Regions from separate parts of the Cetobacterium sp. NK01 genome, predicted to be linked through region 1. Evidence: riboswitches for the same ligand, from Rfam matches in the RefSeq annotation. Region 1 holds a riboswitch; each other region holds the start of a gene.
What was found. A riboswitch is a leader RNA that binds a small molecule or an ion and turns the genes downstream of it on or off. The one in region 1 is predicted to bind cyclic di-GMP.

Region 1 (10,911 bases):
TTCTGAAAGTTCAGCTTTTGAAATAGTAGGTGCTGATTACATAAGAGGGTTAAAGCCAGGAGAGGTTTTAAAAGTTTCTAAAGATGAAATAGAGTCGTTTCAGTATACAGACTGTACTCAAGATAAAATGTGTTCTATGGAATACATATATTTTTCAAGACCAGATAGCAGTATAAATGGTTTAAATGTTCATACAAGCAGAAGAAACTGTGGAGCAATACTTGCGAAAGAAAGTCCAGTTGAAGCAGATATAGTTATAGGAGTACCAGACTCATCTTTATCTTCAGCAATGGGGTACTCAGATTTCTCAGGAATTCCTTATGAAATGGGACTTGTAAAGAATAGATATGTGGGTAGAACATTTATAAAGCCAAATCAGCACCAAAGAGAACGTGGAGTAAAGATGAAACTTTCAGCTATGGAAGCTGTTGTTAAAGATAAGAGAGTTGTACTTGTAGACGACTCGATAGTAAGAGGAACAACATCTAAACATATAATAAAATTATTAAAGGATGCAGGAGCAAAAGAGGTTCATATGAGAATAGCATCATCTCCAATAATAAGTCCATGTTTTTATGGAGTGGATACCTCTACATATAATGAATTGATAAGTACAAGATTATCACCAAAAGAATTAGGAGAATATATTGGAGCAGATTCTCTAGCGTTTTTATCAAATGATGGAATGGTAGAAGGATTAGGAAAAAATATATGTTTAGCATGTTTTACTGGAAAATATCCAACTAGTATGTTTAGTTTATTAGAAAATTTAAAGAAATAGGGGTCGATAAAAGTGAGTAATAAATATATGGAAGCTGGAGTTAGCTTAGAAGCTGGATATGAATCAGTTAGAAGAATTAAAAGTCATGTTGAAAGAACTAAAGTAAAAGGGGCAATGAATAGTTTAGGAGCATTTGGTGGAATGTTTGATTTATCAGAACTTGGAATGAAAGAACCAGTTTTAGTTAGTGGAACAGACGGTGTTGGAACAAAATTAATGCTAGCATTTGAAATGGATAAACACGATACAATAGGTCAAGATGTTGTGGCTATGTGTGTAAATGATGTTTTAGTTCAAGGTGCAATGCCATTATATTTTTTAGATTATATAGCTGTTGGGAAAAACTATCCAGAACAAATTGAAGCTATAGTAAAAGGTGTAGCTGATGGATGTGTTAAGTCAGAATGTGCATTAATAGGGGGAGAGACAGCAGAGATGCCTGGAATGTATAGTGAAGGGCATTATGATATAGCTGGATTTACAGTTGGAGCTGTAGAGAAAAAAGATTTAGTAACTGGAAAGGATATAAAAGAAGGGGATGTTCTTGTAGGAATATCATCTAGTGGAGTTCATTCAAACGGTTTTTCTTTAGTTAGAAAAATAATAAAAGATGCAAATTTAGATTTAAAAAAAATATATGAGGGATTTGAAAACTCTTTAGGGGAAGAGTTACTAACACCAACAAAAATATATGTAAAAACAGTAAAAGAAGTTTTAAAAAATATAGATATAAAAGGAATGTGCCATGTTACAGGTGGCGGATTCTATGAGAATATACCTAGAATTATACCTGAGGGAATGGGAGTAGAAATCGATTCTAAAAATATAAATGAGCTTCAAGTATTTAGATTTTTAGAAGAAAAAGGAAATATTCCTAAAAAAGAGATGTTTAATGTATTCAACATGGGAGTTGGATTTATATTTGTTGTATCTAAAGAAAATTTAGATAAATTAGTTGAAAAATTAGAAGAGTTACAAGAAAAGCCAATGATATTAGGGGAAGTTAATAGAAAAGTAGGAGTAGAAATAAAATGGTAAAAATTGCTGTTTTTGCTTCTGGAAATGGTGGGAATTTTCAGAGAATAGTTGAAGCTCAAAAGTCAGGAGAGGGAAAAGGATACGAAGTTAAAGTTCTAATTGTTGATAAAGAGAGTGCATATGCTATAGAAAGAGCAAAGTCGTTGGGGATACCATACTATTTTATTAATCCAAAAGATTATAATACAAAAATGGAATTTGAAGAGAAGATTATAGATATATTAAAAAAATATAAGATAGAATACATAGTTTTGGCGGGATATATGAGAATAATATCACCAATATTATTGGAGGAATATTTTAATAAAATAATAAATATCCATCCAGCTTATTTACCTGAATTTCCAGGAAAAGATGGTATTGGAGATGCATACAAAGCTAGAGCAAGTAAAACAGGAGTGACTATTCATTATGTGGATAGTGGAGTTGATACAGGGGAGATAATATATCAAGAAAGATTAAAAATAGACTCTCAATGGGGATTAGAGGATCTTAAAAATAAAATACATGAAATAGAACATAGAATTTATCCTATGATTTTAACAAAGTTATTTAAAAAGGGAGAATAATATAGATGAAACGTGCGTTAATAAGTGTATCTGATAAAACAGGAATAGTAGAATTAAGTAAAGAGTTAGTAGAGTTAGGATATGAAATAATTTCTACAGGTGGGACAAAGAAAACATTAGATGAAGCTGGGATAAAGACATTAAGTATATCGGATATTACAAGTTTTCCAGAAATTATGGATGGAAGAGTAAAAACATTACATCCAAATGTTCATGGAGCATTATTGTGTGTTAGAGATAATAAAAATCATTTAAAAGCTTTAGAAGATAATAAAATAGATTTAATAGATATGGTAGTTGTAAATTTGTATCCATTTAAAGAAACGTTAGCTAGAAAAAATGTAACTCATGAAGAGTTAATTGAAAATATAGATATAGGTGGGCCAAGTATGCTAAGATCAGCGGCTAAAAATTACAAATCAGTTACAGTAATAGTTGATCCAAAGGATTATAAGACAGTAGTTTGTGAGTTAAAAGAAGATGGTGATACCTTATTAGAAACGAGAGAGAGATTAGCGGCAAAAGTATTTAGACATACGTCATCATATGATACTTTAATTGCAGAGTATTTAACAAATAAAGTAGAAGAAAAATTCCCAGAAACAATAACTGTAACTTACGAAAAAGTACAAGATTTAAGATATGGAGAGAATCCACATCAAAAAGCTGGATTTTATAAAAAAAGTTTTGTAGGATATTCAATAGGGAACGCAAGACAATTACATGGAAAAGAGTTATCATACAATAATATTCAAGATGCTAATGCAGCGTTAGAGATATTAAAAGAGTTTGATAAACCTACTGTGGTCGCAGTAAAACATATGAATCCTTGTGGAGTAGGTAGTGGAAAAAATATCAAAGAAGCTTGGAATAAAGCTTATGAAGCAGATAAAATATCAATTTTTGGTGGAATTGTTGCTGTAAATTCATGTATAACTATTGAAGTAGCGGAGCAACTTTCTCAACTATTCTTAGAAATTGTAATAGCTCCAAGCTATGAAGAAAAAGCTTTAGAAATTTTAACAAAAAAGAAAAATATAAGAGTGCTGGAGTTAGATACGAAAAATGATATCTTAAATAAAATGAAAATAACTTCTGTTATGGATGGAGCATTAGTTCAAGAGTTTGATGAAATGAAAGTATTGAAAAATGAACTTATATATGTTACCGAGAAAAAACCAACAGATGATGAAATAGAGGAGCTATTATTTAATTGGAATGTGGTTAAGCATGTAAAATCAAATGCTATTGTTATAGGAAAAGAAAATCAAACGATAGGTATAGGAGCAGGACAGATGAATAGAGTCGGAGCAGCTAAAATAGCTTTAGAACAAGGAGGAGAAAAATGTAAAGGAGCAATCTTAGCTTCTGATGCATTTTTTCCAATGGATGACACAGTTGAGTTAGCTGCAAGATATGGAATAAAAGCAATTATTCAACCAGGAGGATCAATAAAAGATTCACTTTCAATAGAAGCATGTAATAAATATGGAATAGCTATGGTGTTTACAGGGGTTAGGCATTTTAAACATTAATTTGGAGGAGTTTATGAAAGTTCTTATAGTAGGAAAAGGTGGAAGAGAACATGCAATTGCATGGAAAGTAAAAGAGAGTGATATGGTTAAAGAAGTATTTATAGCTCCTGGAAATATTGGGATGGAAAACTTAGGTACATTACTTGATATTTCAGAAGAAAAAATTGAAGAGTTAGCAGATTTTGCAGAAAAAAATAAAGTAGACTTAACAATTGTTGGACCAGAAAATGTTCTTGCCTTAGGAATTGTAAATGAATTTGAAAAAAGAGGATTGAAAATTTTTGGACCTACAAAAGAAGCTGCAAAAATTGAATCCAGTAAAGAGTTTGCTAAAGAACTTATGAAAAAATATGATGTACCCACTGGAGATTATGAAACGTTTATCGATCTAGAACAAGCAATAAAATATGTGGAAGAAAAAGGTGCTCCAATAGTTATAAAAGAAGATGGATTAAAGGCTGGAAAAGGGGTTACAGTTGCATTTTCAGAAAAGGAAGCTTTAGATGCTCTAAAAATAGCTTTTAGTATTCCTAATAATAAAGTTGTAATAGAAGAATATTTAGATGGGTTTGAATTTTCAATTATAGCTTTAACGAATGGAGAGATAGTAATTCCTTTAGAAATTGCTCAAGATCATAAAAGAGCATATGATGATGATAAAGGTCCAAATACTGGTGGTATGGGAGTTTATTCACCAGTTGATAGAATTAATTCGGATGTAATAAATGAAACTTTGGAAAAAATACTAAAACCAATGGCAAAAGGAATGGTTAAAGATGGAATCCCATTTAAAGGATTTCTTTTTGGTGGAATAATGCTAACGAAAGATGGAGTAAAGACAATAGAATTCAATGCTAGATTTGGAGACCCTGAGGCAGAAGGAATTTTGCCAAGATTAGAATCTGATTTTGTGAAAGCAATATTAGATTTGATGAATAATAAAAGTGTTGAATTACAATGGGATAAAAGATATACAGTGGCTGTAGTTATGGCTTCTGAAAACTACCCTAAATCTTCAACAATAGGTTGTGAAATACATATACCTGAAAATTTAAATTCAACAATATTTCATATGGGAACTAGAGAAGTAGATGGAAAGGTTGAGACAAATGGAGGAAGAGTTCTATCTGTAGTAGCTTATGGTAATACGTTAGAAGAGGCTAAAAAAAATGCATATTTAGATGTAAAAAAAATAAAATGCAAAAAATTATTTTTTAGAAATGACATAGGCTCAAAAATGTGCTATAATAACGAAAATAAATAAAAAAAGACCTGCACAATACTAAAAAAAAGTGCAGGTCTTTATTTAAAAATTGGAAAATTGAAATTGGAGGCAGTAGGAAATGATGAATGGAAAAATAATAAAAGAAGCAATAACTTTTGATGATGTGCTATTAGTTCCAGCAAGGTCAGAGGTATTACCGCATGAGGTAAGTTTAAAAACTAAACTTACAAAGGATATCGAATTAAATGTTCCAGTTTTAAGTGCAGCAATGGATACTGTGACAGAAGGAGATCTGGCTATAGCTTTAGCAAGACAAGGTGGAATAGGGTTTATTCATAAGAATATGAGCATAGAAGACCAAGCTGCAGAAGTTGATAGAGTAAAAAGAAACGAAAGTGGAATGATAAAAAACCCAGTAACTTTAACAAAAGACTCAACAGTATGGCATGCAGAAGAGATAATGAGAAGATATAAAATATCAGGATTACCTGTAATTGAAGAAGATGGGTCTTTAATTGGAATTATAACAAATAGAGATTTAAAATATAGAAAAGATATGGATCAATTAGTAAGTGATATAATGACTAAAGAAAATTTAGTAACAGCTCCTGTGGGAACTACATTAGATCAAGCAAAAGATATTTTACTAGAAAATAGGATAGAAAAATTACCGATAGTTGATGAAAATGGGAAATTAAAAGGGTTAATAACAATAAAAGATATAGATAATTTAGTTGAGTATCCATTTGCATGTAAAGATTCTCAAGGAAGATTAAGAGTTGGAGGAGCTGTAGGTGTTGGAGCAGATACTTTAGAGAGAGTAAAAGCTTTAGTAGAAGCAGGAGTAGATATAATAACAGTAGATTCAGCACATGGACATTCAAAAGGTGTTATGCAAAAAATAAAGGAGATTAGAGAAAATTTCCCAAAATTAAATATAATAGGTGGAAATATTGTAACAGCTGAAGCAGCTCTAGATTTAATAGAAGCAGGAGTGAATGCAGTTAAGGTAGGAGTAGGACCGGGATCTATTTGTACAACAAGAGTTGTAGCAGGAGTAGGAGTACCGCAGTTATCAGCAGTTAATGATGTATATGAAGTTTGTAAAACAAGAGGAATAGGAGTTATTGCAGATGGAGGAATAAAGCTATCTGGAGATATGGTAAAAGCTTTAGCAGCAGGAGCAGATTGTGTTATGCTAGGAGGGCTTTTAGCTGGAACGACAGAAGCTCCAGGTGAAGAGATTATATACGAAGGAAGAAGATATAAAGTGTATGTAGGAATGGGTTCGATGGCAGCGATGAAAAGAGGATCTAAAGATAGATATTTCCAAAACGATGCTAAAAAACTTGTGCCAGAAGGAATTGAAGGAAGAGTTTCTTATAAAGGAAGCTTGAAAGATGTTGTATTCCAATTATGTGGAGGAGTAAGAGCTGGAATGGGGTATTGTGGAACACCTACAATAGAAGATTTGAAAGTTCATGGAAAATTTGTAAAAATAACAGGAGCAGGCTTAAAAGAAAGTCATCCACACGATATTATTATAACTAAGGAAGCACCAAACTATTCTAAATAGATATAAAATGTTGACTTTAGAAGCGTGATTGATTATAATTAAAGAGAAATTTTTATATTATAAGGCAAAGTAGGGGAAACCCTATGACGCAAAGCTATAGGGTCTTTAAAATGGCAGCCAGCTGCAGTAGTCTTTGTGGACTATTGCAGTTTTTTTTTGCAAAAAATTAGAGGGAGGAACGATGAAAAAAGTAATATTTTTAATTTTGATAGTTGTAAATTATATAACTTTTTCCCAAAGTGATATAAGTATAACAATACCATCAAATACGACAGATATGTATTTGTATAAAAATTTAGAAGAAGGTGAATATCAGGGAGTTTATGTTGATCTTTTTTCAAATATATTAAATAACAAGGAAATAGATATAAAATTAGATGAAGAAAATAGTGACGTTGTATTAAGAACAATTGAGACTCAGAAAGGTCAAGAGGAATATGAATATATAGATACCCCTATGATATATAGAGTAGGAGTTGTTGTTAATAAAAATTCAATGTTTTCAAATTTGAGAAACATAAAAAAATTAAAAGTAGCATATATTCCAAACCAGCATGGATTAAAAGAGTTTCAAGAAAGATATAAGAATTTAGAATTAGAAAAAATAGAAGTTAAAAATATCGATGAAGGATTGGAAAAACTTGAAAGTGGAGAAGTAGAAGCATTTATAACTCAAGATTGGTATGATAAAAACTCAGGTGAAATAAATTATAAATTGTTAGAAAATATTAGATATAATGAACAGATTGCGATAAAAAAAGGGTTACAAGATATACAGGAAAAAATTCAAAACACTTTAAATAATTTAGAGGGAGAAAAAATACAAGAAATTTTATCTAAAAATAGAGTAGAATTTTATAGATATTTATTAAAGGATACTCCAAGTTATGAGACAGTTAGAGAAAAGTATAAAAATATAAAAGTGAAATTGGGAAAAGATAAATTTATGTTACCCTTTTATTATGAGCAAAAAAATAAGTATCAAGGCTTAACTATAAATATTTCACGTGAATTGGAAGAAATTATAGGTATTCCATTTAATTTTGTAAAGGATGGAGAGTATGATATAGAAGGGATATCTATAGAAGATAGTAAAAATAACAAAAATATAAATTATACTAAGCCGTATTATGAGATGAAATTATCTGTAGCTAATAGAAAGTCTGATGGTTTTATACAAAATATTTCAGACTTAGATAAAACTAGAGTATTAGTTTTAAAAGATGATTATAGCTACGTTTATTTAAAAGATGTATTAAAAAACAGTGAAATAATAGAAGTTGAAAGTTATGAAGAAGGATTAGAAAAGTTATTAAATCAAAAAGGGGATTATCTAGTTGGGTATTTTAATATACTTACAGGAGTAATTAGTAATAATTTTTTAGATGATAAAATAAAGGTTGCAGGAATACTAGATGATTCTTTTGGAGTTAGTTTTGGAATTTCTAAAGAGAAAAGAGAGCTTTCAAATTTAATAGAAACAATATTAGAAAGCTTTACAGTGGATAAAACTATAATAGATAATAATTTGTTAAAAAATTCTATAGTGACACAAAATTATAAATTAATTGTAAAAATATCGATACCAGTTATTGCTTTTATTATAATTTTGATAATTCTAATAATTAAATCTGAAAAAAATAGAAAAAAAGCAGAGGAGTTAAGTTTTTCTTTAATAGAAGTTTTGGAAATGGCTAATCAATTAAATGACGAGGATACAGGAGATCACGTAAAAAGATTAGGAATGTATTCGACTCTTTTATCTGAAAAGGCGAATTTGTCTAATGATACAAAAGAAGATATAAAAAGATTTTCTTCATTACATGATATTGGAAAAGTAGCAATACCATCAGAAATATTAAAAAAACCATCTAAATTAACTGAAGAAGAATTTAAAAAGGTTAAAGAGCATGTGAATATAGGGTACGATTTGGTGAAGAAATTAAAACTAGGAAGTGTTGCAGAAAACATAGTGAGATATCATCATGAGAAATGGGATGGAACAGGCTATCCTTCTGGACTGGAAAAAGATGATATACCACTAGAAGCTAGAATTGTAGCAATAGTAGATGTTTATGATGCGCTGAGACAGAAAAAATTTCATAGAGATGCTTTAACTCATGAGGATGCTTTAAAAGTTATAAAAGCGGAAAAGGGAAAAAGTTTTGATCCAGAATTAGTAGACATATTTGTTAACAATGACAAAGAGTTTGAGAAAATATATGAAGAAAATAAGGAGTCATTAGACCTAGCAACGGAGTTTTATTCTGCAATAAAAAATAACAAATAGTGTAAAGAGGGTGAAAAATTGAAAAGATATCTATGCCTAATATTATTTACCTTTACAATCTCTTTATCTTTTGGACAATCGGAGATATATTTTGATGAAGTTCAATTAAATGAATATGATAATTTTCAACAGGAAATTTTTGAAGAAAAAGATGAAATGAAAATAGTTCAAGCGGTAAAAGTAACGAACATAGATCCTATTTTTATGAAAGATCAGTATTCAATAAGAGTTGTAAATTATCTTTATGAAACGCTTTTTAATTATAATGAAAAAGGTGAGATTGTTCCAAATTTAGTTCAAAAATGGACATGGAACGGTGAAAGGAATTTAGAGATTGAATTAAGAGATGATATTTATTTTCAAAATGGAGATAAAATGTCAGCTAAAGATGTAAAAAGTTCGTTGGATAGAATGTTAGAAAGCGCTGTTTTTAAAGATTTCTTCAATGATGTTCAAAATGTAAAAGTGTTAGATAAAAATTTATTAGAGATAAAATTAAAGGGAAAAAACAAGCTATTTACATCAATGCTAACATATTATATGTGTTCTATAACAAAAGAAGTGAATGGAATTATCTATGGAACTGGGCCGTATAAGTTGGATAAAATTACAAACAAAGAAGTTGTTCTATCTAAAAATAAGTATTTTAGAAAAGATGTAAAACCTTCTAAAATCGAGATTTTATCAGAAGTTAGTGATAGGAAAAGAGCGTTATTATATTTTGATGAAGCTGTTGATGTAGTTTTAGATTTAAGTCCAAAACAAATTAAGGAACTAAAAAAAGAAGGAGTTATTAGTGAAAATACAGATGTAATAGAGACAAAAGAGTTAGATACGATAGCGATTATGTTTGGAAATAAGAATAATATTTTTAATAAAAAAAAGAATAGAGAAATTATAGACTCTATTATAGACAGAGAAAGAATAGTGAAAGATATCTATAATGTGGAGATTGCAAATACATTTTTTCCTAAAAAATTATTTAAAGCCAACTTATCTACTATAAAAGAGGAGAATACATTAGAGATTATAAAAGAAAATAAATTGTTAAATGAAAAGATAGAAATAATAACTCTAAATGATGATATTTCTTTAAAAATTGCAAATAATTTAAAAACTCAATTAATAGAAAAGGGGCTGCAAGTAAATATAACGCCTTATCAGCAAGAAGCGTATTTAATGAAAATGGAAAAACAAGATTATGAAATAGCTATCTATAATATTCTATTTGATGAAAAATATTTGATTTATAATTTAGGAAAAGTAATGGTTCATGATATGGGAAATAAAGAGATGTACAATGCAACTTTACCATTTTTAGAAATTTTGAAAGATGAGGAGAAGCAAGAAAATAGAGATAAAATATATGATAAGATAGTATATTTAATTTCTAAAAATAAACCGTATATTCCATTAGTTCATAGAGAAAAAGTAATTTTAGAAAGCAAAAAGATAAAATTAAATTATTAAAATATTATAGGGGGTGAAATATGCTAAAAAAAATATTGATATTACTGTGTGTTCTTAATTTAGTAACTTTTGCAAAAATACATTCAGATAAATCAAAAATAAATGTAAATAGAGAAATTATTGGAGATTGGATTCAACGTATAGAGTATTCAACAAGTACTTTTAAAATTAGTGGATTTGGAAATAGAGAACTATCTTATAAAATTGAAAATTTTGGAAATATATATTTTTTTGATGAAAACGGAACAATTGAAGAACTAATTAAAATAAATAATATAGAATTAATTTCTTCTGATGGCAGTGCAAATATAGATAAGAATAATCAAATGATAAATTCATCTAAAGGTCAATGTAATTTAAAAGTTATAGCAACTGTTAACGTAAATGGTAATACTAGATTAGGTGGAAAATATAGATCGAAACCAAT
Region 2 (10,911 bases), 270 kb from region 1:
AAATCAAAATGAGGTTAGAGAGTGTGTAAGAAAACTAATTAAAGAAAAGGTTTTAGAAAGAGTAGAAAATATAATGGTCGAGTATAAAACAAAAGAGGATAACATAGTTGTAAAGCATAGAAATCATACGTATTATAAGCTCACTAAATTGGGAGAGAAGATAGCTAAAGAGATAGAGGAAATAGAGGGGCTTGAAATAAGAGAGGCTTTTAAAACATATAATAAGGCTCTCCAGAACAAACTTGATAACTCTAAGGAGGAATCTCCAAAAAGATGTTATTGTGTAATAGATCTGCCATATTCTCAAGAGATAAATGTAAAATCAATTTTAGGTGATACTTTTGAACTTCTTCAAAAAGAATATGGACATACAATAACTTTAAGAGGAGAGATAACAGAACAAGAGAAGGAGAAAATATCAGATTTACCAAATATTGTTATTATTTAAGTAAAAGGAGAATTTGTGGAAGAGATAATAAAACAAGCAAGTGAATTTTTTATGAGTTTAGGATATTTCGGTATATTTATAATGATGTTTTTAGAATCATCTTTTATACCATTTCCATCTGAAGTTGCGTTATTACCAGCTGGATATTTAATAGGAACAAAAGAGATGAGCTTCTTACCAGTACTTTTTGCAGGAACACTTGGAAGTGTTGCAGGGGCTTGTTTGAACTATTTTTTAGGAAGAACTTTGGGAAGAAATCTTTTGTTGAAATATGGAAAATATTTTTTCCTAGATGAAGACAGATTATTACAAATGGAGGACCTTTTTAATAGAAGAGGGGAACTAATAGTATTTTTAGGTAGATTTATTCCTGTTGTAAGACAATATATATCTTTTCCCCCTGGAATTTTAGAAATGAATATTTTTAAATTTAGTATTTTTACAGGTTTAGGAGCTGGGATATATGTAGCTTTTATGGTTAATGTAGGAACTGTATATAAAGATTATGAAAAATTAATAAACACTTATATTTTAAAATATAGATATTTAGTGATATTATTAGCTTTATTTTATGTAGCGTATAAAATCTTAAAAATGAGAAAAAATAAAAAAGACTAACAAAAAGTTAGTCTTTTTTATAAGTATTTCTATTAGAAGAAATACTTAGCTCCAATACTTGCAATGAATAAAGGATCTTCATTAACTATAGGAGAGTCTGTGATTTCACTAGAGAATTTTTCTACTCCTAAGATTCCAATAAGTGAGAATTTCTCATTGTATTTGTATTCAGCACTTAAGTTAGCTCCAATAGATGCAGCTGCGTCAGCTTTATACTCTCTAGTTAGATTGTCTCTATTTGATCTATTAACTTCGCTTGATGTAACTCCAAAGTAGTAATCAGTATAGTCTCCAGAGAATCCTTTAACGTAGATTCCAGGAACTAAAGTGAACTTGTCATTAATGTTGTATGGTCTAAATGCACTGATTTTAGCTTCAGAACCGTGCTCACCAAATTGTACAGAAGCTCCTGTTCTAATACCAGCTATACCAGTATTTAAGTCAGCTCTTAATCCAACCATAGCTTGGAAATCTCTATCATCAATATTAGTATAACCGTGTCCCATATCTTTAGCTTTAATAGGGAAACCAGCCATTGGATCAAGGAAAACAGATAGTGATAAATCCTCTCCTTTAAAGAAGAAATATCCAGGTGTAATTCCTTTAACATAGAAGTTTCCATAGTTAATATCTAAAAGTGGTACAGGATAAGCTTTATCTTCTGCTCCTTTATAAATACTGTTAGAAACCCCAACTCCAACTCCAACTCCATATTTATTTTCTGCTAAAGCTAAAGTAGATAAAGACATGGCTAAAATACCAAAAATAATTTTTTTCATAAGTGCTCCTCCAAATAATAAATTTATAACGGAACAATTATATCATAGAATACTCAGTTTTAAAACCAAGGCCAATATTGAAATCTATTGCTAAAAGCAGTGTATTTTTTTTCCAAATGTAAGAAATCTCATCGTTAGATACTTATCTTATAATCTTCCTCTTTTATTAGAACTAATTTATTTATAAAAATAAAATTGCAAATATAACCAAAAAAGATTGGAAGGACTATAAATAAAACAAAAACAATAATAATATTTTTTAAATCCCAAGACATATGATTAAGAGCATTTATAGGACCAATTAATCCACTTATTCCAAATCCAGCACTAAAAGCAGTTCCTTTTATATTGAAAAAAGCTCCTAAGACACCTAAGATAAAGGCATTGGTAATAATAGGAATTATGATTAAAGGATTTTTTACGAAATTTGCCATTTGAATTTTAGCAGAACCCAAAACAGGAACTAAAGTAATACCAATGGGATTAACTTTAAATCCAGCAAGAGCAAGTCCAAAGGCAGCGGCACAAACTCCTAAATTAGCTGCTCCAGCAGCAATACCGCTAAGGTTAACAGCAAGAGCTATACCAACAGTAGAAAAAGGAGATATAATTAAAATAGAGAAAATGATAGCTATTATTCCTCCAGTTAAAAGCGGTTGCATTTTAACAATCTCTTCAATAGCCATTCCTATTCCACCGTTAATTTTACTGATAAGCGGAAGAAGAGTTAGACCAATCCATCCAACAGCAATAGAAATAATAATAGGAAGAGCTACCATACTTAAACTTTTAACTTTTTGTCTGAAAAAGTAGATAGCTAAAGAAGCAATAAAAGCTGTAACACCAGCATTTACAACATCCCCAGTTCCTGTTAGAACAATACTACCATTTGTAAAGGATACAACTCCTGATCCAATAAAAGTAGCAACTGAAACACAAATACTTTCTAGAGGAGTAAAACTAAGTTGATATGAAACACCAGTTCCAATTGCAAATGGAAGCAAACTTGTTGAAATTTTAGTTAAATTTAATAGATTCATTAAATTTAAACTTTTAGCAATTTCTCCAAGAATTGCAGAAGGGATTAAAGTTGCAACAATACCTAAACTCATACCATTTAATATTTTAAACATTAGTTCTTTTGTTTTCATTTCTTCACCGTCCTATATTATTAATTATATTTAAAACAATTCAGTTTTGTCATATTTATCAATAGACTTAATTTTGATAAAATAAAAAAGCTTTTGGTTTCCCAAAAGCTTTATACTGAAAGTGTCTTTAATAAAGTTGGGATATAAGCCTATATTTTTTTAATACAAATAGGCTCATATCTATAGTGCTAGATATAAACCTTAGTTTTAAAATAATATGTAAACCAAAATATAGCTCTAAAATTTCTTAAAGACATCTTATTAACCTCCGAATTTTTTTATTTGCATAAATATAACATAAAAAAATATTGTTGTAAACATATTTTTGAAAAAATATTTTCAAAAATAAAAAAAGGTGACTATTATATAACAGTCACCATGAGATTATTATAGTTGACAAAACTTGTTAAGACCTATATTAAAGGCTTTTTCTTCTAAAATCCCCTGGACTTTAGAATTACAATAAAAATCTATAACAAAAACATTAGAATTAACTTTTTCATCACTGATAATTAAATCGTAATTGCTACAGTTTGTAAGAAGATTTTTTTTATGAAAAAAAGAAGCTTCTAAATCAAAATTTATATTAGGAATAAGTTTATTTAAACTTTTTTTAAATAAGCTGTAATGGTTAGCATTGACCTCATTAAATAAAAATAAAACATTTTTAATATTGCTAAAATTTTCCTCTATTAGAGCTCTTTTTAAAGCAAAAACGACTGAAAATTTATCCCCTAAAAAGAAATCATAAGAGTATTTTTGTAAAACTAGATTTAATTTATCTAAAAGAATTTTTTCTCCTTCATCAAAATATGTATTCTTAAAATCTATTATTTTATTTTCAAACTTAAAAAAACCAAGATAGATATTGTGGAATAACATTTTTTCTAAATCTTTATTTAGATTAGAAATTTTAAACTCATCTTTTAAAACTTCTAAAATGTCTAGAGCTTTTTGTTTATTGTCACAATCAATATAATAATAATTTAGAATTATTGCTGTAAGGAAAAAAGTAAGATTTTCTTTATATTTTGGACTAAAGTCTTTACCATATTTATTGACTAAAAGCTTTATATTTTTAAACTCTTTAGTTTGTTCATAATCTTCATTTCTATAAAGAGACTCTTCAAAAAGTTCTGAACAAATTTCTAATGAATATAAAAATGCAAAAAGAAAATAGTTTATAGACACATCTGAAAACTTAAGTATAGGATAAATTTGAGATAATCTAGTCTTAGTGTCGAAGCTTTTAACGTCCTCTAAAAGAGATCTTAATGGAGGAACAAGAATATCCTCTTCAATGAAAAGTTTCATGACTTTTCTATGAAAAATTTTCTTATCAGCAAAACTCAATTCAGTTATGAGAAGTCCTTTACCATGAAGGTATTCATATCTAGTACCATTTTTTAAAAATTCATCTTTAACGCTTTGAAAACATCTAAGAATAGTACTTCTAGATAGATCTAAAATTTCTTTTTCTTTTTCTAAATTTAAAAAACCGTGAGCAATAAATTTAATATAGAGATAGTCTATTCGCTCCTCTGCAGTTAAGACATTAAAATTATTAAATAATGTTCTCCACTGATCTTTTGTGAGAATTAAATAAAAAATATCCTCTTTTTTTTCAATTTTCGGTAAATCAATAGACTCTAAAAAATCATTAATTTGCGAAATTGTTTTTAAAATGGCATTTTTTTCAACGTTTAAATACAGGTGCATATCTTCTACAGACATTTCAGTTTGTGATAAAATCTTTAAAATATTAGCAGCTGTTGTATTCATTGAACCACCTCCTACATGAAATAGTGTATCATATCTTTAATAAGAATAAAACTTAAAAAAGAACACCTGAAAAAGTGTTCTTTTATGTTTAATTATTGTTTAATTTTTTTAAACCACTTGTTAAAGCGTGATTTTCTAAAATATCATGAACATTAATAGTACTATAATATTCAACAACTTCTACATTAGAGACAATGTTACTGTCACTAATAATGATATCATAGTTTTCATGATTTTGGATAATATTTTTTTTATGAAAAAAAGTAGCTTCAACATCAAAGTTGATATTAGGAAGAAATACTCTAAGAGATTTTTTAAAAATAATCTGATCAGTAGCAGCAACTTCGTTAAAAAGAAGTAACACATTTTTTATATTAGAAAAGTTTTCATCTATAATAATTCTTCTAATAGCATAAACAATCATAAACTTATCAACTAAATACAAATCATAATTAAAATCTTTTAAAATAGATTCAAAATTATTTAAAATAAATTTGTGTGGCTTATTAAACGATACATTAATAATTTTTATAATTTTATTATTATATTTAAAAAATGAAAGATATAACTTATTAAAAAGCATTTTTTCAAGCTCTTTATTTTTTATATCTATTTTAAATTTCAATTTAATAGATTCAATGAGATTAAAACAAATACTTTTTATACTATTTTCTAAAATTCCCTTTTCCAAATAAAGATTCGTTAAAAAATGAGAAAGTTGATTTTTAAACTCTTCATTAAACTCTGGACCAAAAGTATCTATATTTTCTCTAATCTCTTTAAACTTATCTAAAGTTAAATTTGATTTATCAATAAAATTAAATCCTCCAAAAATATTTATACAAATTTCTAAAGAGCATATAAAAGAGAGTAAAAAATAGTTAATAGAAATATTAGAGTTTTTAAGTATAGGATAAAGTTGAGAAAGTCGTTCTTTTGTATCAAATGGTTTAATTGTATTTAAAAGATTTTTTCTTGCAGGAACAAGAATATCCTCCTCAATAAAAAGTTTCATAAGCTTTTTATAAAAATTTTGTTTATCTTTAAGTGAGAGTTCTTTTAAAACAAGGCCTTTTCCATGGTTATATTCATAGGTACTTCCATTCTTTGAAAATTCATCTTTAACATTTTGAAAGGATCTTAAAATAGTGCTTCTTGAAATATCTAAAATCTCTTTTTCTCTTTCTAAATTTAAAAACCCAGTGGAAATAAATTTAATAAAAAGATAATCAATTTTTTCATCAAAAGTTAAAATTGTAAAATTTTCAAAAACTATCTCTAGTTCTTTAGGTGTTAGTTTTAAAAAATAAATGTCATGAAATTTTGAAATAATAGGAAGTTCAATTGATTCTAAAAACTCATTAAGTTGTGTAATTGTTTTGATAATTGAGCTTCGCTCAACGTTAAAATACAGTTGCATATCATCAATAGACATCTCATTTTGAGATAAAACTTTTAGAACATTAGCAGCTGTTGTATTCATTAATACCACCCCCCGACTATAATAGTTTATCATAGATAGAGCAAGATTAGAATAGTAACACTATAAAAATGACTAAAGATCCAATATATCACTTTTGCTTCTCTAAAAAGAAAAATTGAAATATTTAATTTATAGATTATATATGATACTATAAATGCATATAAGAGATTAATTAAATCTCTATAAAGCTTTTATAAATGCGGAGGGGAACAGAATTATGACAAAAGGAACAGTAAAATGGTTTAACAAAGAGAAAGGATTTGGATTTGTAACTTGTGAAGAGGGAAAAGATTACTTTGTACACTTTTCAGGAATCATTGGTGATGGATTCAGATTTTTAGAAGAGGGACAAAACGTATCTTTCAAAATTGAAAGTGGAGATAAAGGACCTTTAGCAAAAGAGGTTCAAGCTAACTAGCACCTAATCCTAATAATAAAATATAAAAAAGGATGGATTTATTCCATCTTTTTTATTTATTATTGTTTTTAAGTTATATTCTAATTAAAAAAAGTATTGCAGAAAAAGATGTAAGTAGATATAATATAAAAAATAAAAATATACGGCAAACTATGAGAAATCATAGGACGCAAAGCTATAGGGCCTTTAAAATGGTAGCCAGTTGCACTTATTCTTTAATCAAGGGGTAAGTGTTTTTTTTTTGAAAAAATATTTTAAAGAAGGAAATAAAAAATATCTATAATATAAATAGATATAGATTAAATAATTAGGGGTGTTGTATTATGCATAAAACAGAGATAAAAAAGGAGTTAAATAAATATCATATTAATTCCACGCATGAAAAGATATTGAGAAGAATAAATGAAAACCCAGGGATAACATTATGCGAATTGACAAAGGGGATAGAACTATCAAAGGGTTCAGTATCAATTTGTATAAAAAAATTAGAAGAGAAAAATTTAATTCAAAAATATGGAACATTTGATGATAAAAGAGTTTTTAGACTTCATCCAACAAAAATGGGAAAAGATCTATGTAGTAGAATAAAATTAATGCAAATATTAAAAATATAACCTCTATAATTTTTATAGAGGTTACATTTTTATATGGGTAAAGAATATTGTTTTATAAAAGGGTAACGATTTATAACTTTTAGTTTTTCAAAAGTTATAACTGATAGATTTTCATCATTTGATATATAAGAATCTAATTCAGACTCCATTATAAATTTAGATATTCGAATGTTTTCTTTTATAAAGAAAGTATTTTGAATAATAGGATGTAAAAACTTAGGAATTTCTTTAAAAACAACAATAGTATCAGTAAGTTCTGAAATATTACTTTTATTTAAATTCCAAAGATAAAGAAAAATAATATTAGATAGTTGAATATTAAAATATATTTTTTTTAATTCTAAAAAAAGAGCAGCACATTCAAATTTAATTTTATTATCTAAAGATAGATTTAAAAATGAAAGATCAAACATACCTAAGAAAGAACTTTCTTTACTTGCTGTATTAACTCTATTTAAAAATTTTTCAAAAAAATTATCTTCAGATACACTGAAAGAGACATTTTTTAAAAAAAGTTCTTTTAATTTCAGGTTTTCTTTTTTTAGTGAAACACCATCTTTTTTTAATGTTCCATTGCAAAATTGTAAAGTTAAAGTAAAAATTCTTATATATTTAATTGGAAAATCTCCTAATAGTGAATTTTTGAAAAATTTGTATGCCCTTTCCATAGTTTTCATTGGAAAAACATCAAGAAAATATTTTTTAAACTCTTCAAAAGAAAGAGTTTTAATTTTATTTAAAGAGTTTTCATAACCATAAACTATATATAAGCTTTTAATTAATTTTTTATTGTTTATAAATATATCAAAATCAAATGTATAAGTAAAATAATCAATCTCATTATTTAATTTTATATAGATATTTTGTTGAAAAAATTCAGAATAATCTTGAGACATTATAAATGGAAGTTCATCAACTTCAATTAAAAATTTAAAAAGATACGATAAAGAACAAATTTTTTGGTCATCACAATCACCTAAAATACTAATTCCTTTACTAGGAATACTAGATATTTCCAAGTTATAAATTTTCAATTTTTTTTTAATACTTATTAAATCATCATTTAAAGTTCTTCTTGAAACATTGAAGATAATAGATAGAGTATTAAGGTTTAAATCATAATCTCTTAACAGTTTTAAAATAATATAAAAAATCCGATCATCTTTGCTAAAAATTTGATGTTTTTTTAAAGTTTTAAAAATAGTTTTATTATTATTAATCTCATTAATTATACTAGCTAATGAGTTGTTAGAATTTTTATTATCAATATAGTGATAAATTTGTTTTATATATAAAATTACATTTTGTTTATTCATTTTTAAGAATTTTGCAATGAACTCTATATTTTTTTCTGGAAGAAAATTTAATAATCGATATATTCTAATATGAGTAGTTGTAATATTTATTTTCATTTTAAATCCCTTTCAAAATAATATCAATCTAGTATATCATTTATATCAAAAAAATAAAACAAAAACAAAAAAATATTTTATTTATTAGAACATAGTTTTTTTAAAGTATTTTCTAAAATATGACTATTAATAGCAGATAAAATCTGGATAGGATTAAAGCTATTTACAATTAAAGTATTTATATTTAAACTAGGTTCATCACTTAAAATTAGGTCATATTTATTTTTATAATTTTCAGGATTTAATTTATAAAAAAAAGTGGACTCAATATCAAAATTAAATTTTTTACTATAATCAGCTAGATTATCTTTAAGGTATCTATCATCTGAAATAACGACTTCGTTAAATAATAAAAGAATATTTTTTAGAGAACTTTTATGATGTTCAACAATTATTTTAGTTAAAATTTGAATAATAGATATCTTGTCACAAAAGAATAACTTTATATTATTATAATCTAAAATATCATCAAAAATATTTAAAAGAAGTTTTTCATTGTCGTTTATTATAATGTTTCGAACTTTAAAAATATAGTTATCATGTTTAAAAAGTGAAAAGCATAATTTTTTTAATAAAACTTTTTCTAAAACAGGATCTAAATTATGTAAGTCTAGTTTATCTTTTAAGTTATTAATAACTGTTAAAGCTTTTTTTAATATATTTGGTTCAAAGTTAATATCATTATTTATTAAAGAGACTACAAAGAAAAAAACCTGATTTTGATAGTTAGAGTTATAATCTTTTAAAGTAGTTTTTATAACTTTTTCTAATTTAATATACTTATTATAATCATAATCTTTTTTAAAGTTAAATCCTCCAAAAACGTCTATAGATATATAAAGAGAACATAAAAAAGATATGATAAAGTGCGTAGTAGGAATATCTAAAGTTTTAAATATTGTATAGAGTTTATTGAGTAAAGACTTTATATTGTAATCCTTAATTAAATCAGTTATGAAAATAGAATGATTTAAAGAAAAGTCACATTTTACAAAAAATTTAACTAATTTTTTTGAAAAAATAGCTTTGTCCATTTCAGATAAAAAAGCTAGTCTTAGTCCTCTTCCTACACTATATTCATATTGTGATCCATTATTTTCTAATGTCCTTTTTACTTCATTAAAATATCTTATTATTGAACTTCTAGATAGATCTAATCGTTCTTTTTCAGCTTCTAAATTAATAAATTTATTATGTATGAATTTTATGTATAAGTAGTCTACGATCTCATCACTGGTGATGAAATCATTTCGCTTGAAAAGAGTTTCCCATTGAAACTTTGAAAGTTTAAGAGAATAATTGGTATTATTAAGTTCTATTAAAGGAAGTTTTTCATCCTTTAAAAAAGAGTTAATAGAATTGATATTTTTGTAAATAGATTTTTTTTCTAAGTTTAAATATAAAGAAAATTCATCTAAAGAAAACTCTCCTTGTGAAAGAAGTGTTAATATATTTATATTTGTTGTATTAATTTGAATCACCCCATTATAGGTTATATCATACAAGAAAAATAAAGAAAATATGAAAAATTTTATATTTAACCTAAAAATACATATAAAAATCTTCTATAAATAAAAAAGATAGTTATAAGATTAATAACTATCTTTTATATAATTTTTTAAAATGATGGTGGATTAGAAACCCACAGTATTTTTGCATGTCCTTTTCCACAGTTAGATAAGTAATGATTTTTTCCAGAGCTGTAATAGAAGGCTTCACCTTTTTTAGCTTTATGAATTTTATCACCTAAATGAATAAGAATTTCACCTTTTAAAACATAACCGAACTCTTGTCCATCATGGGCAATCTCTTCTTTATACCTTCCTCCCTCTTCTAAAGTCAAAAGAATAGGTTCCATTTGATTTTTTTGAGCATTGGGAATAATCCACTCAACTTTATATTTTAGTTTAGAATCAGTAAGTTCGAAGGCATCATTCTCATCAAAAACAATTTTTTCGTCACTATCATCACTAAAGAAATCTTTTAAATTTGTTCCAAGACCTTCAAGTATATCAGCTAAATTGGCAATAGAGGGAGATGTTAAATTTCTTTCTACTTGAGATATAAAACCTTTAGATAGCTCGCACCGACTAGCTAGCTCATCTTGAGTAAGATATTTTTCTTGTCTTAGTCTTTTTATTTTTTTACCGATTTCCATATAGATCTCTCCTTAAGTTATAGATAATATAGTATATGATCTTTTCTA
Region 3 (10,911 bases), on a different contig from region 1:
AAACAATGGGAACTCCAGTTGCTAATCCAAGTATAGCCACACCTATGATTCCACTGATTCCTGCTTCTCCAGTAGAAAAAGTTGATGAAAATGAAGATGTTTGGATTTTAGAAAAAATCTCTACAGTTATGATGGAAAGTAAAGTTAAAGTCATAGTACCTTTAGAGATCATATCAGATATTGAAATAAAGGCTATGATTATTGATGATCAAAAACTTGATATTCCATTTGAAATCGAGATGAATAAAGAACCTGAAAAAAAAGATCACTACATGCTTAAATATTCTCAAAAAGAGTTAGATTTAGATAATGATGGCAATATCGATACTAAAATATACTCGCCTAAATATATTAATAAAAAAATTGTTGATGACAACGTATTAAGTATTGATGGTTCAAATATTACAAAAGAGGGATTACATAAAAAAAGAGTTTATATAACTGTGGAAGTTAAGGATGGGAAATAAATATGAAAAAATTAATTTTAATTGTGCTTCTATTTAGTATTCAAGTTTTAACCTTTAGTGAAATAAAAGTTAAAATAGCTGAGCCTATGAGATTTAAAAGTATTAATACTACACATTTAGAAAAAGGGAAAGTTTTAGGAAAAGGGATTATAGAAGTTTTTACAGATAATAAAAAAGAGGATTTTGGGAAAAAAATAATGTTTGAATTTCCAGAATATAACCTTATGACCAATCGTAGAAAATGGTTAAAAGTGGAAAAGCTAGGAATGGAATCATCTAAAAAAGAGATAATCATAGCTAAAGAGAGAGAGCAATTCGCTTTTTACGCTGTCTTAGATCGTAAAGATATTAATAAAGGTGAAGTTATTGATATTGAAGGTGAGTATGTTGGGTATATTCCTATTATTGTCTCTCAATACAAGAAAAGGGGAAATCTAAATGATAAATAGAGTTTTAATTAATTTAGTTCTTTTCATCTGTATTTTTTTTACTAGTTTTTCGAAAAATGAAGTTACAACACTAGAGGCTCTTCCTAAAAGAGAAAAAGCTAATTTAGATATTGAAGTTCTAAAAATAAAAACAGAGAAAATAACTGGGGTAATATATGAGGGTGAGAAGAAAATAATCTTTGATTTTAAAGATTTAAAAAAAGCAGCAGAAAAAATGAAACTTATAATAGATAGTACTAGTTATGATATTTTTATTTTAGAAAATTTAGACAATACTGCAACTTATATGAAGAAAAATATTGAAAAAACAAAATTAAAAAATATAAGCTATAACCTAGTAGAAAAAGACAGAGAAAAAATTTTGGAAGTATCCTATGATTTAAAACCTGAAACACTTTATTTAGGAATATTTAATAATAAAACAAGAGCAGTTGAAAAAATTTATAAAGCTGAATTCAAAAAACCTCAAGTTCATAGCATCGGTTCATTAAAGGATTTTTCATATGACCTTATTAATTATAAGGATATAATAATTGATCCTAACCATTTAGGAGATTATATATCAGAGCCTATAACTATAAAATTTAAACAAATTGCCAATAAAGAGTCTGAGTTATTTCCAGTTATCACTTTGGGGGAAGATGATATTTGGGAAAAAGAAAAACATCCTGGAAATCAACCTGTTCAGAATTCTCAAAAAGTTATAGCAATATCATTTAATTCATCATCTATTCAAGGAAAAATGATACCACAATTAAGATATAAAAGCTCAAGCCCTTCAACAAATATGGGAGTAAGCAAAAAAATCTATTATCACAATATTGAAGAAAATCTTTTAGATAAAATAGCTATAGGTGCTTATGAAACACATGAAAATGAATTCATAGAGGTGGAATTAAACTTTAAAATAGATGCTTCAACTATTGAACAGATGAAAAGTTATGCAAGCCAAATTCCAGCAGGAGAAAACGAATTAATAAAAATACCTTATAAACCTCTTGATACTGATGAGCAAATAACTTTAGCCGTAGGAAGTTCAAAGGGAGATGGATATTATGATATTCCCACTGAAAATATAGATGATGAAACAATTAATCTCACATACCCTAAAGTTTACATTGGCAAAATAAAAGATAAATACGAAGATTATTTTAGTTATAATGTTAATGCTTTAAAAGATCATATAATAGATGAAAAAGAAATAGAAAATTTTTCTAAAAATTTTTATATTGCATCTTTAGGCAGAGTTTCTGTTAACCGTCTCTTTGGAAATCACGGAATAGATTTAACTCCTACAATTGGTTTAGGTAACGAAGAGCATTGGAGGTATGAAGGATTTATAAATAAAGATAAAAATACCACAATAAATGCTAACTTTAATGAAATCCAAAATATTTTTATAAATATTGGTACAAATAAATCTATTTATCCATATTTAACAGAAATAAATAAAAAAGGCTTTTTATTTAGGAAAAGCCTAGGGAATGAAAACCAAATTGATAATGATAAAAGATCTGTTACTTTGGCAACATATGAAAAAAAATCAGCTGAAGCTAGTATTACCGCTGAAATAAAAATTGCTATTCCTAGTAACTTTTTAAAATCAATACGAGATTATGCTTACACAAAAAACGAAGATATTGTAGAAATCCCATATGGGGATAGTTATAAAATCTCTTTAATTCCAAGTTCAGCAAATAACGGCAACACGCATATTTATATTCCTAATAGGAATTTAGGAAAAATTCGAGAGATACTGTATCCAAAAATTAAATTTAAGAAAAAAACTGGAAATAGTAATACTACAGGCAATTTTACCTCTGACCACAAGCTTAACAATTTAGAGATTGGAGAAAAAGATTTAATAGAAACAAGTGACTTAGATAGAGAAGCTGGATTTGTTCATTTCCAGCAAGTAAAGATGTCACCAAATGATATACAAATTCCCATGATTGCTCTAGGTGAAAAAGATTATGCTCCAAAAGGCTATTTATTTGCAGGGAATTCCACTTTAATTAACAGAGATACTTATGTTGCTAACTACAATGATACTCTTAAAACTTATCCATATTTTAAAAATTCAACAGGTGGATTGTTAGAGGGAACATCTTCTATTCAAGGGGGAATCCAAAAAAGTAATGATAATTCTAATTTAGGTATTTGGGTTTATTCCAATAGTGGTAGAGAGGAAGTCAGTGGAAACTTATCTATAAAAATTAAAAATGAGGACAAAAAAGATTTTTTAACGTATATTAGGGGGATAAACTCTGAAAGAGTTCAACTTAACACTAATGAAAAAATAGCATTTGTTCAAGGAGAATGGTCTGATAATAATTACAAATTTCTAAAGGATTCTCCAATTGTTAAGGTCTCTTATCCAACTCTAACAGTAGTTAAAGATATTGTAAAAAACAATAATATTGTGATAGACTTTAAAAATAGTTATAACAAAGGTGAAAAAGTTGATTTTGATTTTGCTGGAAACACTACTAATACTAGTGTAGAAGTTAATTTAAACTCTGGACAATTTATTAATGGTCTAGAATTAAATGATGGAAAATTAGAGATATTTTATGAGAGTAGTAAACTGATCTCTATGGATATGAATCCTTTAGGTGATACTACAGGAAGTATTCAAAACTCTAAACTAGATATTGATTTTATCTATAAAAATAATGGACTAGTCTCTCTTTCTCTTATAAAATGGGTTGGAAGTTCTCATATACTTAAAATTATACACACAGAAAAATCTGGATTAACAAGACGAGAGTACACTGTAAACTTAAAAACTCCTGGTTCAAATTTTGAATTAATATCAGCAGAAGATTTAGATTTTGGAACTGTTTTAAAAGGTGATAATTCAAAAACTGCAACTTCTAAAATAACTATAAAAAATTTATCTGGAAATACATTAAAATTAGAACTAGCAAAACCACAAGTGGATTTAAAAAATGGTAATTCTATAATCAAAGCTGGAAATTTCTCTATAAGCGATGAAATAATAGAGAATAGTGGTGAAAACAGCTATTTTATCTTAGAGGGACAACTTATCGAAACTCAAAATAGCATTTTAGAGGGTGAACATAAAGAACAAATTCATTTAAATGTTTATTTAAATAGTTATTAAAAAATATATTAAAATTGGGGGATTTTATGAATAAACAATTGGAGAATCTTCTAAAATTTAACTTAGAAGATATTTTAAAAGTTGCTTTTCAACCAATCTATTCTTTAGAGGGAGAGGTTAAAAGTTTTGAAGTATTATCAAGATTTTATAATAAGGAAAATGATCTTATTTCAACAATTAAAGTTATAAATTTTTTGGAAAAATTAGACATTATACATCAATTAGATTTTCTAATCTTAAAAAAAATAGAAAAATATTTAAAAAAAGGTAAAAAAATTGCAATCAATATATCACCTTTAACTATATTGATGGATGAGTTTATAGAAAAAATAAACTTATTAAAATGTGATTTATCCAATTTAGAGATTGAATTGACAGAACGAGGGAATCTAGATTATGAAAAACTTATCATCAGAGTAAATCAACTACATAAATTAGGAATAAAAGTTGCAATAGATGATTTCCCTATAGAGAATTCTAGCTTAGAAACTCTTTTAAAAACTAAAATTAATAAGGTTAAAATAGATCGAAGTTTATTAAACAATATCGATTGTCCTTTAGGAAAAGAAACTTATAGAGGAATTGTAGCTCTCTTAAAAACCATGAAACATGAAATAACAACTGAAGGAATTGAAACAAAGGAGCAATTTGATTTTATTAAGGAGATTGGAGTAGACTTTATTCAAGGATATTATATTGGGGAACCTATTTTAGAAAATGAGTTGCTTTTTTAATAAAACAACAAAAGGAGAGTGTTTTATATAAAACTTTTATTAATTTATCTATTTTTTTCTACGATTTTGTTATCAACTGACTTTAATTTATCTATAAACCCTACGAAAATAGAGCTAAATTTAACTCATAACTCTGTTACAAATATTCACTTAATGAATAATGGTAATAAGACCGTTAAACTCCTTCCATATTTTGAAACTCCTATAGAATTTCAAAATAATAGTTTAGAATTAATGCTTGAATGTTTTCCAAAGTTTATAATGTTAAAACCACAAGAGGAAAAAATAATAAAACTAGTGTTTAAAAATAAGGGAAATATATTAAAAAAAAATGAAAGCTATAAAAGTTATATAATTTTTAAAGAACTTCCCAATGACTCTAAATCTATTTTAAACAAAGATATTATTATATTTAACGAAATTGGAATAGGTATAACTGGTCAAAACTAAATTAAGTAATAATTCCCTTACTATTGACAAATAAAAGGTCAATATAGTAAAATTTTATTGTAGATTAATTTGTAAAAATTAAAATAAAGGCAAAACATAGGAAACTGTGTGACGCAAAGCTATAGGGCCTTTAAAATGGTAGCCAGTTGCAGTATAAAGAAGTATAACTACTTTATTTTAATTTATTATTAATTTTATTAATAAATTTTAAGGGGGATTAAAATGAAGAGTTTGTGTTTCTTTATCTTTTTTATACTAAATTTTATTTTGACTTTTAGTTCAAAAGATATGAATGTTGATATCTATACAAAATTAAATTTAATAACTCCTACAAAAATAGCTATAAAAAAAATAGCTAACACTAATGAACTTAGCTTTAAGTTAGAAAATTCTAAAGAGGAAGCAGTTAGAGTTTATATTAAAGAACTTCACAATGATAATATCAATTTATATAATAAAAAAGATATAGATGGAAAATTAGCTTTAAGTTCAATAGAAAATAATTTCAAAGGAAAAGTTACTGTAAGAGTAATGTACAACTAATAATATAGAAAAAAATCCATTCGTTATTGAATGGATTTTTTTCTTTTTTATTTTACCTTATATTTTTCTTTCAACTTTTCAATAGTACCATCATTTACTAATTGTATTAGTACTTCATTTATTTTTTCATATTCTTTCTCATTTTTACTCAATGCAATAGCTTTAGGTTCTCCCTCTAAAATTCCCACTAATATCAAATCAGGATTATTTTTCACATATTCATCTGCTACGCTTTCATCTAAAACAATTCCATCAATTTGATTATTTTTTAAAGCTAGTAAAGCCGATGTATTATTTTGAAAAGGCACAACTGTGGATCCATGAATTTTTTTTGCTGTATTCTCCTTTGTTGTTCCTAACTCTGCTCCATATTTTTTATTTTCTAAATCGTCCATACCTTTTATAGGATTCTTTTTGTTTGTTATAAAAGCTACCTTTGAAGTTAAATAAGGCGATGTAAACTGAACCATTTTAGCTCTCTCTGGAGTGATACTCATACCAGCTATAACTACATCTATTTTTCCTGTTTGAAGAGCTGATATTAATCCTCCAAACTCCATATTTACCCATTTATATTTATATCCAAGCTTTTGAAATATCGCTTCTATTATGTCTGGATCTAATCCTACTATTTTTCCATTTTCTAAGTATTCAAAAGGTGGATATTCTGCATTAGTTCCTATTACAAAAACTTTTTCATTTACCTCTTTGTTATTTTGTTCTTTTTTACCGCAACTAAAAACAATTAATACTATTAACCCTATAAAAATTCCTTTTAACATTTTTTTCATAAAGACCTCCAAAATAGTTTAGAATAGAGGAATAATTCCTCCTTTATACTTCTCTAATATAAAATTCCTAACTTTGTCACTCCTTAGAACTTTCATTAAAGTTGCAATCTCTTTACTATTTTCGTCTCCTTTTCTCACAGATACAACATTTCCATAGGCACTTTCTTTTCCCTCAACAATCAAAGAATCTTCTTGAGGAGATAAGCCTGCATCTAAAGCGTAATTGCAATTTATAACTGCTAAGTCTACGTCATCTAAAGCTCTTGGTAGTTGTGCAGCTTGAAGAGAAACAACCTTTAGTTTTTTAGGATTTTCAACTATATCAAACTCTGTGGCCATAAGATCCTTTGGATTAGATAGTTTTATAACTCCATTATTGTGAAGTAAGATTAGAGCTCTTCCAGCATTTGTTGGATCATTTGGGATAGCTATTTTATCACCCACTTTTAACTCCTCTAAACTTTTATATTTTTTAGAATATCCTCCTAATGGTGGAACGTATATATCTTCTAAAGGAACTAAATCTAAATTTTTCTCTTTCATAAAATTAGCTAAATATGGTTTATGTTGAAAAAAATTCGCATCTAAAGATCCATCTGCCAAAGCTAAATTTGGCATTATATAATCTGTAAATTCAACAATTTCTATATTCAACCCCTCTTTTGCTAACTCCTCTTTTATTTCACTTAAAATTTCTCCAGCAGGTATTGGAGTCGCTCCAATTTTAAACACATCTTTTCCAAAAGCCAAATTTGAAACAATTGTTAATAGCAATAATGTTCTTTTCATAAAATACCCCCAGCTATAAATGTTTTAAAAATGATAATAATTTTTCACAAATTTGTCAATCTTTTTTTATTTTATTTTTTTTGAAAAAATTTTTTCAAAAAAATGTTTACAACGATCTTTTTTTATGTTATATTGATGCAAATAAAAAAAATTTGGAGGTTATTTAAAATGTCTTTAAGAAAAGTTAGGGCTATGTTTTGGTTTATGTATTATTTTAAAACTAAGGTTTGTATCTAGAAATATAGATATAAGCCTGTTTGCATTAAAAAAATATAGGCTTATATCCCAACTAACTTTATTAAAGAATCTCTTATTTAAAGCTTTTGGGAAACCAAAAGCTTTTTTATTTTATCTAAATCTATTTTAACTGGGAGGAATTTTTATGGAAAAATCTATTTTAACAGAAGTTTATATGGACAACAACATTTGGGGCACTTTAAATAAAGAGATTGAAAAATATAATAAAATCTTAGTTATTCATGGAGAGAAATCTCTTTTATCAATAAAAACTGAATTTTTTAAAATTTTAGAGCATAAAAATTTCCACTTAGTTCACTATGGTAATGAATGTTGTCATAATATTATTAACTCAACTTTAGATAATTTAAAAAATAATACCTATGATCTAATACTTGGTATTGGAGGTGGAAAATCCATAGATGCTTCAAAAGTTATGATGGATAAATTAAATATCCCACTTTTTACAATTCCAACTATTGCTTCTACTTGTGCTGCTGTTTCTTATATCTCAGTAATGTATGAGGAAAATCATGTGTTTCAAGAGTTATACTTTTTAAAAAGACCTCCTCATAAAACATTTATAGATTTAAACACGCTAATTTTAGCTCCTAAAAAATATTTATGGGCTGGAATTGGAGATACATTGGCTAAATATTACGAAATGAATCTTAAAGCTCGTGGAAAAAGATTAAACTTTAATACTACTATGGGAGAAAAACTGAGTCATCTTTGTAAAGAAAGTATGTTAAATTACGGAGACCTTGCTTTGACAACACCTATAGTCGATGACAATTTCAAAGAGGTTGTTGGAGTAATTCTTGTTACAACAGGTATTGTTTCAAATCTTATTGATTTTAAATACAATGGAGCTCTTGCCCATGCTATTTTTGATGCTTTAACAAAAATTAAACGTGTTGAAGAGGAACATCTACACGGGGAAGTTGTAGCTTTTGGGATCTTAGTTCAATTAAGGCTCGAAAATAATTCCGAGGAGCTTAATAAACTTTTAAAATTCTATGAAAAAATCAATCTTCCAACTAGTCTTAAAGAGATTGTAATTAAAGATGAATATCTAGAAAAAAAAGATGAGATTATTGATAAAATTTTAAACTCTGTTGCAGGAAGTGAAATGCCACTTAATTTTACTAAAGAAAAATTTACAACTATTTTAGAAGGAGATTTATAGGGAGGGAAGTAAAATGAACGGATCAAAATTTTTAGCTAAGAGATTTCAAAATAAAGAGGAAACAACTTTTAAGTCAATTGATGAATCAGAAAAAAATAGTATTATAAATTTAGGGATTGGGGATTTAGATATACACACTGATGAACTGATTATTAATTCCGCTTTTCAAGATGCTTTAAATGGTCACACTCATTATACTGATCCATTGGGAGATTTAGAACTTCGAAAAGAGATTATAAAATATCATAAAACTGAATTTGAAAATTATCGTATTGACTTAGATGAAGTTATTGTGTTATCAGGAGCTTGTCATGGAATGTATTTGGCACTTCAAGCTACTTTAAATCCAGAGGATGAGGTTATTGTCATAGCTCCTTTTTTTCCAGTTTATGTAGATCAAATAAAAGAGGCCAAAGGAACTCCAGTTATTGTTCATACAACTATTGAAAATAATTATCAAATTATTAAAAATGATTTAGAAAAAGCTATAACAAATAAAACTAAGGGGATTATTATTAATACTCCTTCTAATCCCACAGGAGTTTGCTACTCTTTAGAAAGTTTAGAAATTGTTAGCCAACTGGCTAAAAAATATGATCTAATTGTTTATGCTGATGATATCTATGATTTCTACGATTACTCTGATAGTTTTATACCAATTTACACTTTAGATGGAATGAAAGATCGAACAATCTCTGTTTGTAGCTTTTCTAAAAATTTTGCTATGACTGGTTGGAGAGTTGGTTATAATGTTGCTCCAAAAGCTATTGTTGATACTATTCGAAAAATTAACGAAGTTATTGTCTACAGTGCTTCAGCTATATCTCAAAGAGCAGCTCTTGCAGCATTAAAAAATAGAAATCATATTAAAAATAGTATTGTTCCTCTTTACAGAGAAAGAGTTGAATATTGCTTAAATCGAATCAATAAAATCCATGGTTTAAAAGCCTTTGCTCCTCAAGGAGGAATATATATTTTTATAGATATTAGTGAAACTAATCTAAATTCTATTGAGTACTCAGACTATCTTTTTGAAACGCTCAAAGTTAAAGTTATTCCTGGTAAACCTTTTGGAGATGATAAGGCAATTAGAATAGCTTGCTCTAACTCTCTTGAAGTTTTAAAAGAAGCTTTTGATAGAATTGAAAAAAAGTTGTAGATCTCTCTACAACTTTTTTAAAAATGATTCTCCATTGTCAGGTAAATGTCTTTCAAAATATTCAGCTACACTTTGACCAATATCTGAAAGAGAACCTCTCTCTCCTATATCTATTCCATTTAAACCTTTTTTATAAATTAAAATTGGAACTTTTTCTCTTGTATGATTAGAATGACCAATATCTGGATCATTTCCATGATCTGCAGTAATTATTAATATATCATCTTCATCTAATAGATCTATAACCTTTTTTAAGTTTCTATCTACAACTTCAAGTTTCTCTCCATATTTAAAAGGATCCTCTTGGTGTCCAGCTAAATCTGTTTCCTGTATATTAGCACATATAAAAGCATTTTCATTAGATTTTATCTCTTCTATCAATAACTCCATAACCTTTGCACTATCTACACAAAATATAGATTTCCCTTTTGGATTTTCAACTATATCTGCAACTTTACCTATAAATACAGTTTTTGCAACTCCTTCTAAAATTTTAGGTAACTGTACTTCACTATCTATTCCATATCCCATGTGTTGAACTTGATAACCGTTTCTATAAACTCCAGATTTAGGAGCGTTTATTCCTCCAAAAAGTCCATCTCTACACTCATACGCATTTTTCAAATCTTCAATTGTCACATTTTTTCCACCAAAAGTTATAACTCTTGGAACTTTTACAACTCCTCTTACAATTTTTCCTATCTCTAATAGATTTTCATAACTTATAAAATCTAAAGCTCCAGTTATATTGTAAACTTGTCCTAAATCTGCCTCTAAATTATCACCTATAGTAGCACAATTATTCACTATTAAAACTTCTCTTGGAGAACCAAATCTCTCCACAGAGTATCCGTGATTTTTCAAAACTTTTTCCACCTCATCTATAGCTTCAGAAAAAGGTTCTGTTTTAGGTTTTTTAGGATAAGTTCCCATAAGTTCATGATGTCCATAGAAAGTATCACACCAAAAGTGCATA

Region 2: linked by a shared signal. The riboswitch ahead of NON08_RS06690 (MarR family transcriptional regulator) and the one ahead of NON08_RS07915 (HD domain-containing phosphohydrolase) in region 1 are both predicted to bind cyclic di-GMP.
Region 3: linked by a shared signal. The riboswitch ahead of NON08_RS09430 (hypothetical protein) and the one ahead of NON08_RS07915 (HD domain-containing phosphohydrolase) in region 1 are both predicted to bind cyclic di-GMP.

What each region holds. Positions count from the first base shown of each region.
Region 1 is NZ_JANIBO010000001.1:1,629,799-1,640,709, forward strand. Features, by position in the region: gene purF (amidophosphoribosyltransferase) at 1-781, shown strand, start outside; gene purM (phosphoribosylformylglycinamidine cyclo-ligase) at 788-1,819, shown strand; gene purN (phosphoribosylglycinamide formyltransferase) at 1,813-2,388, shown strand; gene purH (bifunctional phosphoribosylaminoimidazolecarboxamide formyltransferase/IMP cyclohydrolase) at 2,394-3,923, shown strand; gene purD (phosphoribosylamine--glycine ligase) at 3,937-5,187, shown strand; gene guaB (IMP dehydrogenase) at 5,267-6,724, shown strand; cyclic di-GMP riboswitch class I at 6,778-6,853, shown strand; gene NON08_RS07915 (HD domain-containing phosphohydrolase) at 6,906-9,014, shown strand; gene NON08_RS07920 (ABC transporter substrate-binding protein) at 9,033-10,484, shown strand; gene NON08_RS07925 (DUF4402 domain-containing protein) at 10,505-10,911, shown strand, end outside.
Region 2 is NZ_JANIBO010000001.1:1,359,472-1,370,382, forward strand. Features, by position in the region: gene NON08_RS06655 (DUF2250 domain-containing protein) at 1-448, shown strand, start outside; gene NON08_RS06660 (DedA family protein) at 464-1,066, shown strand; gene NON08_RS06665 (MipA/OmpV family protein) at 1,099-1,845, opposite strand; gene NON08_RS06670 (PTS sugar transporter subunit IIC) at 1,980-2,996, opposite strand; gene NON08_RS06675 (hypothetical protein) at 3,384-4,778, opposite strand; gene NON08_RS06680 (hypothetical protein) at 4,867-6,261, opposite strand; gene NON08_RS06685 (cold-shock protein) at 6,479-6,679, shown strand; cyclic di-GMP riboswitch class I at 6,814-6,889, shown strand; gene NON08_RS06690 (MarR family transcriptional regulator) at 7,003-7,293, shown strand; gene NON08_RS06695 (hypothetical protein) at 7,323-8,705, opposite strand; gene NON08_RS06700 (hypothetical protein) at 8,783-10,186, opposite strand; gene NON08_RS06705 (helix-turn-helix domain-containing protein) at 10,324-10,863, opposite strand.
Region 3 is NZ_JANIBO010000002.1:41,050-51,960, reverse strand. Features, by position in the region: gene NON08_RS09455 (hypothetical protein) at 1-467, shown strand, start outside; gene NON08_RS09450 (hypothetical protein) at 470-916, shown strand; gene NON08_RS09445 (hypothetical protein) at 906-4,043, shown strand; gene NON08_RS09440 (EAL domain-containing protein) at 4,070-4,777, shown strand; gene NON08_RS09435 (hypothetical protein) at 4,796-5,227, shown strand; cyclic di-GMP riboswitch class I at 5,306-5,381, shown strand; gene NON08_RS09430 (hypothetical protein) at 5,450-5,770, shown strand; gene NON08_RS09425 (transporter substrate-binding domain-containing protein) at 5,818-6,561, opposite strand; gene NON08_RS09420 (MetQ/NlpA family ABC transporter substrate-binding protein) at 6,580-7,350, opposite strand; gene NON08_RS09415 (iron-containing alcohol dehydrogenase family protein) at 7,733-8,776, shown strand; gene NON08_RS09410 (aminotransferase class I/II-fold pyridoxal phosphate-dependent enzyme) at 8,790-9,935, shown strand; gene NON08_RS09405 (phosphopentomutase) at 9,942-10,911, opposite strand, start outside.